DNA from 2 places in the Brevibacillus sp. FSL L8-0520 genome. Region 1 is predicted to be linked to the other one. Evidence: a T-box and tRNA genes for the amino acid it is inferred to sense, from the RefSeq annotation. Region 1 holds a T-box; the other holds one or more tRNA genes.
What was found. A T-box is a leader RNA that pairs with one kind of tRNA and senses whether it is charged. The one in region 1 lies ahead of leuS (leucine--tRNA ligase), so its partner is inferred to be a tRNA-Leu.

Region 1 (6,500 bases):
CAAAATGGTGCGGTTCATCGGCCTTTCGCGTCCAGGGGCCGAGCTGATAGAAAGTGAATATCGCGATTTTGTGACCTTGGTGGAGATGCCGGCGTGGGATTTGTCTTCGACACTGATCCGGGAAAAAGCAGCCCGGGGCAAGAGCATTCGTTACCTCGTACCCCCGCCTGTCGAGCGTTATATAAAGGAGTACGGACTATATGAGTTGGTTAAATGATCGGGAAGCGCTTCTCAGCCAAGTCCGCGCCCAAATGCACGAGAAGCGGTATCAGCATACGCTGGGCGTGGCCGGAACTGCCAGACAGCTGGCGCTTCAGTATGGGGCAGACCCCGATAAAGCCGAACTGGCGGGTTTTTTGCACGACTACTGCAAATGCTGGCCGGTTGAAAGGATGCGTGACGTTCTCATTCGTCACGATCTCCCCGCCGACCTTTTGAACGGGGACAAGGAGCTGTGGCATTCATTTGCCGGAGCAATCGTCATCCAGACGGAGATGAATGTCTCCGACCCGGACATCATCCAGGCCGTTCGCTACCATACAACGGGCCGGGTCGGGATGACGCTGTTAGAAAAAATCGTTTGTGTGGCAGACTATATAGAACCAAACCGAATCTTTCCCGGTGTTGAAACGATTCGCAGCTTGGCGTCGCAAGATCTGGATAAAGCTTTGGCGCAAGCTCTCGGCAGTACGATTCAACATTTGATCCAGCAGAAAAAAACGGTGTATCCATTGACACTGTTGGCATATAACGATCTCGTATCCGGACTGGATACATAAGGAGGAGTTTCATGGTTAAAACAGTAGAAGCCCTGGCAAGACTGGTGGCAAAGGCGGCAGAGGACAAGAAGGCGGAAAATCTGATCATCATGGACATCAGCAAGCTGTCCGTCATTGCGGATTATTTCATGATTTGCCACGGGAACAATGAACGGCAAGTACAAGCAATCGTTTCCGAGATCCGTGATCAGGCTCACAAGAACGGTTACAAGGTACGCGGCATTGAGGGAGCAGACGAAGGACGCTGGGTGCTTGTCGACCTGGAGGATGTCGTCATCCACGTATTCCATCGCGAAGACCGCGAGTTTTACAATCTCGAGCGGCTGTGGGCCGAAGCCCCTATCGTCCAATTTGGAGAGGAAGGCTGAGGTAAATGGCGTACGGGCAAATGGCGGCTGTCTACGACAGGCTGATGACCGACTCCCCTTACGATCAGTGGCTCGATTGGGCAGAGGGTGTCTGGACCAGGAAAGGGAAGCCGCGTCAAGTCATTGACCTCGGCTGCGGGACCGGAAGCATCGCCATTCCCCTGGCAAAAAGAGGGTATCTGGTGACAGGAGTTGATCTGTCTGCTGACATGCTTGCAGTAGCGTACGACAAGATGAGGCGGGAGCAGGCCCAAGTCAAATGGGTCGAACAGGACATGCGCGAACTGGCATTGCCCAAGACAGACAGTGTCTTGTCCTTTTGCGACTCGCTCAGCTACTTGACGGAAGAAGAGGACGTGAAACGGACATTTTCTCTCGTCTTCGAGCATCTGCATCCAGGCGGGACCTTTTTGTTCGACGTGCACAGTCCATACAAAATCCTGCACGGTTTTGGAGACCAGACCTTTACTCTGGCCGAAGAGGAAGTTTCGTACATTTGGCAATGTTTCTGCGATCCGCTGCGGCTCGAGGTAGCGCATGAACTGACCTTTTTTCTGCGGCAGGAAAACGGCTTGTACGAACGTATCGAGGAAGTGCATGAGCAGAGGGCGTATCAGCCATATGAGCTTGCTCGCTGGCTGATGGAGACCGGCTTTGTCGATGTGGAAATAACGGCCGATTTTAGCGGCCAGCCACCGCAAGAGACGAGTGAGCGTTTGTTTTTCTCGGCTTGCCGTCCGCGAGATTGACAGCATTGGCATTGATTGTCTATAATCGAAAGTACAACCACAAACAAGGAATGCGTTGATGAGGAGTAGTACGAAAGTGAAACGGCAAAAGAGAGTTGACGGCAGGTGAAAGTCAACCCGTCCCTTTCCGAACTCGCCTCGAAGCACTCTGCCTGAAGACCGTCCAGTAGGAGCGGTTGCGTAAGGGGGAGCGTCTATCCACGATACGGATTTTTCAAGCGGGTGAGCTTATGATTGCAAGCATCAGGACTTCTGCTTTGTGTGAAGCAAAGCGATGATCGGTGTGCCGTCTGTTCACCAATGTGGGTGGTACCGCGGGAGCGTATATAATCCTCTCGTCCCTTTTCGTTTCGCGATTGGGGGCGGGAGGTTTTTATTTTTTATTGAAGTGGCCCTCTTCTTCTTAATGGGCGAAGCATCTGTTTGTTTTCATGAATCTACGATAGGAGTGCAAATCATGGCTTACAATCATCAGGAAATCGAAAAGAAATGGCAGACGTATTGGGAAGAGAATAAAACCTTTAAAACGCTGGATGATCCGAGCAAGAAGAAGTTTTATGCTCTCGACATGTTTCCTTATCCGTCTGGAGCAGGTCTTCACGTAGGACACCCGGAAGGCTATACCGCGACGGATATTTTGTCCCGGATGAAACGGATGCAAGGCTACAATGTCCTGCACCCGATGGGATGGGATGCGTTCGGGCTGCCTGCTGAGCAATATGCGCTGGACACGGGCAACGACCCGGCAGAGTTTACGGAGCGCAACATCAATACATTCCGCCGTCAGATCAAATCTCTTGGTTTCTCTTACGATTGGGACCGTGAAATCAATACAACAGACCCTGCTTATTACAAATGGACACAGTGGATTTTTACCAAGCTGTATGAGCATGGCCTGGCTTATATCGACGAAGTTGCCGTGAACTGGTGCCCTGCATTGGGAACTGTTCTGGCCAACGAAGAGGTTATTGACGGGAAAAGTGAGCGCGGAGGACATCCGGTAGAACGCCGTCCGATGAAACAGTGGGTACTGAAAATCACCAAGTATGCTGATCGTCTGCTGGAAGATTTGGAGGAGCTTGATTGGCCGGAAAGCATCAAAGAAATGCAGCGCAACTGGATTGGCCGCTCTGAAGGCGCTGAGGTTGTCTTTTCCGTTGACGGCCACGACGAGACCTTCACTGTCTTCACGACCCGCCCGGACACTTTGTACGGCGCTACCTTCGCAGTGCTTGCTCCGGAGCACAAGCTGGTGGAGAAAATTACAACACCGGAACAAAAGCAGGCAGTTGAAGACTACCTGGAGCAAGCCAAACGGAAAAGCGATTTGGAGCGTACAGACCTGGCCAAGGAAAAAACGGGCGTGTTTACAGGTGCGTACGCAATCAATCCGGTAAATGGAGAAAAACTGCCGATCTGGATTGCCGACTACGTCCTGATCAGTTACGGTACCGGTTCTGTAATGGCTGTTCCCGCTCACGATGAGCGCGACTATGAATTTGCGCAAGCATACAATCTGCCGATCAAGGAAGTAATCCGCGGCGGAGATGTATCCAAGCAAGCGTATACGGGCGATGGGGAGCACATCAACTCCGGCTTCCTGGATGGATTGAACAAGGAACAGGCAATCAGCAAAATGATTGAATGGCTGGAGGAGAACAACAAAGGAAAACGAAAAGTAACCTTCCGCCTGCGCGATTGGCTGTTTAGCCGCCAGCGTTATTGGGGAGAGCCGATTCCGATCATCCACCTGGAGGACGGAACGATGAAGGTAGTGCCGGAAGCAGAGCTGCCGGTCGTCCTGCCGAAGACGAAGGAAATCAAGCCTTCCGGAACAGGCGAGTCGCCGCTGGCCAACATCAGCGAGTGGGTGAACATCGTCGATCCGGAAACGGGGATGAAAGCCCGTCGGGAAACCAATACGATGCCACAGTGGGCAGGAAGCTGCTGGTACTTCCTGCGCTTTATCGACCCACACAACGACAAGGCATTTGCCGATCCGGAAAAGCTGAAGGAATGGCTCCCGATCGACATTTACATCGGCGGTGCGGAACACGCGGTTCTTCATCTGCTGTATGCTCGTTTCTGGCACAAATTCCTCTACGATATCGGCGTTGTGCCGACGAAGGAGCCGTTCCAGAAGCTGTTCAACCAGGGCATGATTCTGGGTGAAAACAACGAGAAGATGAGCAAATCCAAAGGCAATGTCGTCAACCCGGACGAAATCGTTCACAGCCACGGTGCCGACACATTGCGCCTGTACGAAATGTTCATGGGTCCGCTCGACGCCTCTATCGCTTGGTCGACAAAAGGGCTCGACGGCGCACGCCGCTTCCTTGACCGCGTCTGGAGATTGTACGTAGATGACAATGGCGCGCTGAACACGAAAATCTCTCCAAAGGCTGACCTGCAACCGCTTGAGCGGGTGTATCATCAGACTGTGAAAAAAGTGACGGAGGATTACGAGAACCTTCGTTTCAATACCGGTATTTCGCAGCTAATGGTCTTCATCAATGAAGCGTACCGCGCTGAAGCTCTGCCAAAAACCTATATGGAAGGCTTCGTGAAGATGTTGGCTCCGATTGCTCCTCACATTTGTGAAGAGCTGTGGGAAAAACTGGGCCACAAGGAAACACTGTCCTACGAGCCATGGCCAGAATATGATGAGTCCAAGCTGGTAGAGGATGAAGTGGAGATCGTCCTGCAAATTAACGGTAAAAACCGGGAAAAACTGCTCATTCCAGCTGATGCGACCAAAGAGCAAATGGAAGAAATGGCTGGAAACAATGAGACGATCAAAGAGCTGATCGAAGGCAAGACAATCGTCAAAGTAATTGCAGTACCAGGAAAACTGGTAAATATCGTCGTTCGTTAAGAAAGTGCCAAGGAAGAGGAACGGAGCCATTCAAAAGGCTTCGTTCCTTTTTCTATGCTTCAAGACGAAGGGAGGCCGTTGCCATTGGCTGGCGGTACCGTTCGCAACTGGATTTTCACCATTTCCACGTCTTCTGCAAATTTGGAATGGGTGCGTCGGAATACCTCGCGAAAAACGCCGGGAATGCCGTTCTGAAGGGCTATAAGACCTTCGCCTGTAATCCCTCCGGGTACACAAACACGCTTTTCGAGAGCCTGGAAGGAGAACATCTCCTTTTTAAACAACTCCCCCATTCCAATGATCATTTGCATGGCCAAATGGGAGGCAGCTTCTTCCGAAATGCCGGTCTCTTCCATAGCGTCATTAATCATATGGCGAAGAATGTAGCTGACAAAAGCCGGGCCGCAGCTGGTAATATCGGAGGCCACCCGCAAAAATGGCTCTGGCACCTCTACCGGTTGACTGATGCTAGAAAAGAGATGAAGGATCTTGTCACGCCACTCGGGGGTAATGCGCATGCCGAATTCGCATAAACTGACGCCGCTGCCTGCGGCATTGGTAATGCTGGGGACCACTCTGGCAACCGGGCAGGGAACGAGCGACTCCAAATGCTCCAATGAAACAGGGCTCGTGATGGTGATTAAAAGATGATCCGAAGTCAACCAATCGCGGAGTTCAACAAGGACCTTGCTGTATTCAGACGGCTTGATGCACAGCAGCAGCACGGCGGCTTCCTTTGCCACTTGGGCATTGCTCGTGGCGACGACCAGACCGGGGTGACGGTCGGCAATTTTTTCTGCTTTGGCGACCGTCCGGTTGTAAGCGATAAATTGGCTGGGAGACAAGGCTTTGGCCGCAATCAGGGCATCGATCAATAGACTGCCCATGCTGCCCGTTCCAACAATGCCGATCCTTTCCATAGGAATTTCCTCCCTCTACTCATTCTCCCCCCATTCTATGAGATGACGAGCCCGTTCATGCTCCTTCTTACTGGATGCGGATCTGATCCTTCATCCGCTCGTAGATTTTCGCCCCGATCCCGCTGATTTGCTTGAGCTCATCCGGAGAGCGGAATCCTCCCTTTTTTGTTCTGTATTCCAAAATGGCCTTTGCGCGAGATTCACCGACACCTGGCAGCGTCATCAATTCCTCCAGGGTGGCCGTATTCACATTGACCCCCTTGCCGGCGGCGGAAGGAGAGGCGCTTCCGGAGCTTGAGCCCGAAGCGGAAGCGGAGGCAGAGGGGGAGACGGCGGAAGCCACATCTTGTTGTGAACAAGCAGAGGCGGCTCCTTTTACAGGAATGAGAATGGCGCTTCCGTCAGTCAATTTTTCCGCAAGATTGATTCGTTCCACGTCTCCGTCGGGAAGTGTTCCTCCTGCTTTTTCGATCGCGTCCGCCACTCTTGCTCCCGGCTCCAAAGCATAAAGCCCGGGGTGCTTTACTTTTCCTTTGACATCTACATAGAGGAGAGGAGGGGAAGCGCCAGTCCTCCCGCTGCCTTTGGAGGAAGCACTTGCTGAAGGAGCACCGCCAGAAGAAACGCTCCCTGAAGAGGTGCCGCCTAAAGAGACACCTTCTGACGAAGCACCAGCACCCGATAACGCCGTGTATGGACTGCCTGCCCGGTTCACCCCCATTTCTGATACAACTCCGCCTTGCTGTTGGGGATTGGAGACGGCAGCAGGCAGTAACGACTCGGATGAAGCAAGCGTTATATCCGATTCG
Region 2 (6,500 bases), 570 kb from region 1:
ATACCCTCATGGTTCACATCCGGCGCATCCGGGAAAAAATCGAGTCGGATCCCTCCTCCCCTGAACACCTGCTGACTGTAAGAGGGCTGGGCTACAAGCTGATGGCAAGCGAGGATCGGGCATGAACGGGGCCATTCATATTTTGCGGCGTTTCGTAATCTCAACCATCCTTATTTCGGTGTTTCTGCTCATCCTGAATTACGTAGTGCTCGGGACATGGTTTTTTAATGGAATGAACGTTGGAAAAACGCCTGAGGATGTCGTACGCGGGGCTTCAGAGGGACTTCATGGAAGCAGCGGCAGCTATGCGCTCGCTGAAAGGGCGGAAAAATTGCTTGTGCAGCACAATGCTTGGGCCATGCTCATCGACAAGCAGGGACAGGTGGCATGGGGCTTTAAGCTGCCGGATGAATTGCCCCGTGCCTATTCGCTAACGGATGTGGCAAAGCTCTCCCGGCATTACGTTATGGATTATCCCGTTTTCATCTGGGAGCATCCCGATGGCCTTGTCGTTGTCGGGTATCCAAAGGACAGCGTGGCAAAATACCAATTCAGTTTTCCGCTTGACTGGATCAGCAGCGTTCCCCTCCGGCTGGTCGGCATGATCTTCGGGAACATTGCGCTCGCCCTGCTGCTGTCGCTTGTCATCGGCACCCTCCTGATTAAATCCATAACCCCGCTGATCGACGGCATTCACGGTCTCGCCCACGAGCAGCCTGCCCATGTCGAGCCGAAGGGATTGCTGCGCAGCCTGGCAAAGAGCATCAATCACACTTCGGCGCTGCTGCAAGAAAAGAACGCAAAGCTGAAAGCAAGAGATGAGGCGCGATTCAACTGGATTGCCGGTATCTCTCATGACATCCGGACACCGCTTTCCATGGTGCTTGGGTATGCCAGTCAACTGGAGGAAAGCGAGACCTTGCCGGATGAACAACGGAAAAAAGCCGCGATTATCCGGCGGCAGGGGGAAAAGCTTCGTTCCCTTGTCAGCGATCTCCATTTGGTCTCCATGCTTGAGTACGAGATGCAGCCGGTAAGCTGGAAGGCTGTAAGGCTGCCGGTGCTTGCCCGGCAGGCCGTATCAGACTTTCTCAACAACAATGATGTCGGTGAGAGATTCTCCCTGCAACTGGCTGTCGAGGATGAGAACATCAAGGTCAATGGTGATGAAAGACTGCTGCAGCGGGCGATTGCCAACCTTCTGCAAAATAGCATGCTTCACAATCGAGAGGGCTGCCAGATTCTTTTGCAAATCATGCGTTCCCCCGACAAAAAAACGTGCCGCTTCACCGTCACGGATAACGGAAAAGGAATACCGCAAAGCGAGCTTGCCGATTTGCTGGAGCTGCCGTACTCGACCAAGAGAAAGAGCCCTGTACAGAACGGCCACGGACTCGGCCTCCCGATGGTCGCGCGGATTGCCAAAGCCCATCAGGGAAGGCTGATCCTGACGAGCGATACGGGGAAAGGGCTGCTAGCCGAGATCGAGCTTCCGGTCATGGCAGACTCTTGATTTTTTTGCCCCGTGCATGTCCTTTCACGCTAACAAAAGAACAGAGCGGCTGCTTTCACCCTGCTGCAGCCGCTCTGTTTCCGTTATTCCAGTGCGCTATATCGTGTGCTTCAGTCTTAAAACAGGTTTATAGGCATGCTTCAAGCCCATGGAAACGGCCAGTCTCAACACAAAAGCACTCAAATTGCCAAAGTCCCTCACAGTTCCTTCCTGCTCCTTCTACCACCGAAACGGCTATCGCAGCACTTATATGATCTAAACGAGCGTTTTTAACTCTTTCGCCAACAAGCTGATCGTTTCGGCTCTCTCCCCGGCATCCTGCTCATCGAATAAAAGCTGCTGAACAAATTCCCACATGTCTTCCAATTTCCGTTTCTCCTGATAAAACTGGAGGGCATCGGGGTTAAAGGAATAGTCTTTATGGCGTTTCCGATAGATGCTTAAAAATGTGTCGAAATGCGGATGATCAACCAGGAACATCAGATCGGCTTCTACGGGAGCCACTGTAAGCCCTTCCCAGTCAATCAGAATCAGCTTCTCTTCGGCCAGCATCAAATTCCAATTGTGGATATCGGTATGGCATAGAGCCAGTTTGGGATGACTGTTTTTCAACCTTGCAGACAGCCTGCGAATGCTATCGGACAGGCTCTTGATACGTTCCATCTTTGGTTCGATCATTTTCACAACATCCGTTGACAGCTTGTTCCAATCGTGATCCAATGCGTTCCTCAGCTCCTGCAAAAACGGAACCTCAAAAACTTCCCGGAGTCCTTCTGTTTGAACAGGGATTTCTCCCCCATACCAATGGAGCTCCGCAACGATTTCCGCGAGCTGACAAACCTGCTCCCTGCTTAACTCACGATTGCCAATCGTTTCTCCGTCAATATATTGAAAAAGAAGATAGATGGCATCTTTACTTTCGTATTTATAATCGCCATTTGTTGTGAATAGCGGCACAGGAATTTTCCCCTTCAAGCCGCTATTTTGCTGGAGCCAAACGGTGACAGGCATGTACGTATCAATGAGAGCTGTCCACTTGGAGGTAGATGCTCTGTTTTTTTCATAAACCTTCAGGAAATAAGTACACCGGTCATCAAGCACTTTGTAGGCCAGCGCTGACCATCCCCCCTGCTGCGGCGAAACATTTTTGCAATCGATACCATACTGCTCTCTTAGGATTATTTTTATCTCGTCCATAGTAGCCCTCTATTCATTTGTAGTTTCCAGTGGATGGGTCCACCAAGCTGAGTCTTGTGCAATAGATCTACAGCTTATCGATAATCAATGACAAATGGTTTATTTTAAGCCTCCGGTTACGATATCTACAATTGTTATTTTATCGTATATTTCCCTTTCCCTCTCAGCAATATATTCAGACAAAAAAAAACCCTTCAGAAGAATCTGAAGGGCCCTATGTTTACATATGGTGCGGTCGAGAGGACTTGAACCTCCACGGTGTTGCCACCACTAGAACCTGAATCTAGCGCGTCTGCCAATTCCGCCACGACCGCAAGCGACAAGAATTATTATATTCGCAGACGATGGAGATGTAAAGCGGACTTTGGGAAAATGGGAAAGGCACCCCGTTGCCGCTTTGCAGGGGGACTGTTCCATCCAGGTCATATGGAGGACTCCGGCTCGTTAGTCTTCACCTTTGTTTGATGTGAAAGGAAATCGCAAAGCACAAGAGAACAAAAAGCAATTGCAAAGACAATGCCAGCAATATTCCTGTCAACAAACCCAATGCAACGTTACTTTCAGTGGCATGATAGCAAGCGACAAACAACCCACTTGAGCCAATGGTCGCGGGCATGCCTCTCCTTGCACGGAAAGTACCCTCGGGGAGCAGCTTTCGCAAGGGCTGTATCATGATCAGCACTCCCACTTGCTGCAAGCGCCATCCCTCTCCAATCGGTTATAAAACCGCGTCCAGTCAACAGCAAACACGTTCCATCGGCCAGGAGCACCACATATCCTTCTTTGCGGCCGTTGTTGGAGGCCGCTTTCTTCTCTCACCGAAAATTTGCGAAATGCGGGAATCGTCAGCACTTCAGACAAGCCAATGAAAGAAAGCACCAGCCAAAAAACGAATCGCCAAGACAGAAACTCATCTAAAAGCCCGGCAAAATAAGGACCATTTAACGCAGGTAAAATATCTACCGTCAACTTTTTCTTTGGAAACTCCCCTCGTACCTGAATACCTGACGAAATCTGCCGCAAGAAACTTCAGCCGTTTCTCCTCCAAGCCTCCATATTCAATTCATTATTGATGGCCGCAGCGACAAATGCGCCCATAGAAGCTGCAGCAATCGCCTGATAGAGCCGCGATGCCGCATCTCCGGCGCTATAGACGCCCGGGACATTCGTTTTCCCGAACTCGTCGACAACGACCGAACCCGCTTCCGTGATGCGGCATCCGATCGTTCGCGGCAGCTCCGATCCCGCGACCAGCACCGGTTTAAAAAAGATCCCCCTGCACGGAATGGTTGTCCCGTCTTCGAGAACCACTTGACGGACGATTCCTTCGCTGGAGTCAATGGATTGAATCGGCGAGTCAAATAGGGGGACTTGATGTCGCTTTAGCTCTTCGCGCTGTGCATCCGTCAGCTCATCGGGGCCGTTCGTGCAGATGGCAAAACGATTCGTCCATCCGGAAATCAATGGAGCGAAGTGCATAAGCTCTGCCCCCTTGTTAATGATGACTAGCGGCTGGTCGCTTAATTCCCAGCCATCGCAATACGGGCAAACGAAGGCGCTTTTTCCGTAAACTTCCGCTAGTCCAGGAATGTCCAGCGGCCGATCCTTCATTCCTATGGCAAACAGCACCTTTCTGCTTTCAAAAGTCTTACCTTGCTCTGTCATAATTTGAAAATGTCCATCTGATCCCGTGATCGAAACGGCCGTATCCGCCACGAAAGACACGGACGGATAGGCGCTTATCTCCTCCTTCGCAATTCGCCGAAATTCACCTGGACTTATTCCGTCACGGGTAAGAAACCCGTGGGTCTCGCGAGTCACCGCATTGCGGGGATGGCCTTCATCGATCACCGCCACATTTTTTCTCGCTCTCCCAAGCATGAGGGCAGCATTCAACCCAGCCGGACCTCCGCCAATAATCGCTACATCAAGCAGTTGTTTTCCCACCATTAACACTCCTTTATGGATTTGTAATATCCGTAATTAAGATGCAAAAAGCTTATCGCTTCTTGTCTGCATCGAGATTGCAATGCTTATTTGCAACTGCATGTTTCCCCTCCTCCCTACTTCATATAATAACTATTACAGACCCGCAATATCCATAATATACAGTTCGACTCCAATTTGCAATAACATACTTGGTCCGTACTCTGCTAGTAGTCTCTGCGAGGAGCAGGGCAAAACGGGTTCCCGTATCAGTCCCGCATATGCAAAAAGCTCCTGAATCGTCCATAGGACAAATTCAAGAGCTCTTCATTACTTGGTTGATGCGGTCGAGAGGACTTGAACCTCCACGGTGTTGCCACCACTAGAACCTGAATCTAGCGCGTCTGCCAATTCCGCCACGACCGCAAGCTATTAAGTTGTAAAGTGGTGCCGGCGATAGGACTTGAACCCACAACCCCCTGATTACAAGTCAGGTGCTCTACCAATTGAGCTACACCGGCACGTCCATGCTGAAAGGGTGAACCCGTTTACGGGCGAGAGACTCGTTGCTTCTTCGTAAAAATGGCGGAGCTGACGGGACTCGAACCCGCGACCTCCGGTGTGACAGACCGGCGTGAACTCCAACTTCACCACAGCTCCATTTTCCGATGGCACCGCGCTTTCTAGCGGCGACTCTTGTAATATAGCATGTCCTCAAAAAGAAAACAAGAACTATTTCTATGATTTTTCAAAAAAAGTTTTCATAGATTTACCAGCCATTTTTCGCTACAATTTAATGTAGCACAATGCGGAATCATGTAGAAAATGGAGACGATCTTCTATGAAAAAAACGACACGAATACTCGCCATCCTCTCCGTTTGCGCATTCATGCCAGTGACTGCCCACGCTTCTTCCCCTGTGTATGTGGTTCAAGCGGGCGACACACTGATGAAAATCGCCAGGGAGAATCAGACAACGGTTCAAGAGTTGATGCAAGTAAATCAGTTGTCATCTGATCGGCTGTCGATCGGTCAAAGCCTTTCCTTGCCGGGTACAGCGACTCCCCCTGTTTATGCGGCTGCTGAGTCGGCGGTAAACGAAGCTCCTGCCGATATCGTTTCCCAAGGGAAGTCATCTAGCATTGGGGCCGGGATAAAAGCACGGATTACCGGTGACATCGTAAATGTCCGCAAGTCCCCTACACTCGATTCAGAAGTGATCGGAAAGCTTCCAATGGGCGCGGTCGTAGATGTCCTGGACCCTGGAGCGGAATGGACCAAGATTTCGTTTGGTCAAGACGAATCATTTGTTGCGACCGATTATTTGGATGAGGTGTCCTCCTCTTCCGAATCCTCTTCTAAAGAAGAATCGAAAAAGCGCAAGAAAAGCTCATTCTCAACCAAAGAGTTGTATCGAGCATTCGAACCGCTGTTGAACACCCCTTACGTATTGGGCGGAACGACGACGAGCGGATTTGACTGCAGCGGATTTACTTCCTATGTATTCAAAGAGCTGGGAATCACCCTGCCTCGCACCTCCGAAGAACAATTTCAAGGCGGACAGGCAGTCTCACTGGATGATGCTCTACCTGGTGACCTCGTCTTCTACGACACCATGGGAAGAGGCCGCGTATCCCACGTAGCCATTTATCTCGGCGACGATCTGATCGTTCATGCCAATGGCGACGACGTCCGCTACGAAAAGCTGTCGAATATGCATAAGCTCTATCCGTTCTTCGGGGTCAAACGTTACTCTGATGAGTAGAAGGATAGCTGCCCGCCTGGAAGAATCGAAAAGCTTCCAAGCGTGCTAGGCATCGTTCGTGGGCCAACTGTAAGTCACCTTTTGGGATAGCTGAAGAGC

Region 2: it has a tRNA-Leu gene. The T-box ahead of leuS (leucine--tRNA ligase) is inferred to sense a tRNA for this amino acid. The anticodon was not compared.

The regions. Positions count from the first base shown of each region.
Region 1 is NZ_CP150171.1:2,004,009-2,010,508, forward strand. It holds gene NSQ24_RS09970 (nicotinate-nucleotide adenylyltransferase) at 1-217, shown strand, start outside; gene yqeK (bis(5'-nucleosyl)-tetraphosphatase (symmetrical) YqeK) at 201-779, shown strand; gene rsfS (ribosome silencing factor) at 791-1,147, shown strand; gene NSQ24_RS09985 (class I SAM-dependent methyltransferase) at 1,153-1,896, shown strand; T-box leader at 1,943-2,242, shown strand; gene leuS (leucine--tRNA ligase) at 2,354-4,771, shown strand; gene comER (late competence protein ComER) at 4,831-5,691, opposite strand; gene NSQ24_RS10000 (helix-hairpin-helix domain-containing protein) at 5,759-6,500, opposite strand, start outside.
Region 2 is NZ_CP150171.1:2,569,515-2,576,014, reverse strand. It holds gene NSQ24_RS12850 (response regulator transcription factor) at 1-125, shown strand, start outside; gene NSQ24_RS12845 (HAMP domain-containing sensor histidine kinase) at 122-1,513, shown strand; gene NSQ24_RS12840 (aminoglycoside phosphotransferase family protein) at 1,769-2,710, opposite strand; tRNA gene NSQ24_RS12835 (tRNA-Leu) at 2,938-3,024, opposite strand; gene NSQ24_RS12830 (NAD(P)/FAD-dependent oxidoreductase) at 3,740-4,657, opposite strand; tRNA gene NSQ24_RS12825 (tRNA-Leu) at 4,979-5,062, opposite strand; tRNA gene NSQ24_RS12820 (tRNA-Thr) at 5,082-5,157, opposite strand; tRNA gene NSQ24_RS12815 (tRNA-Asp) at 5,220-5,296, opposite strand; gene NSQ24_RS12810 (C40 family peptidase) at 5,478-6,401, shown strand.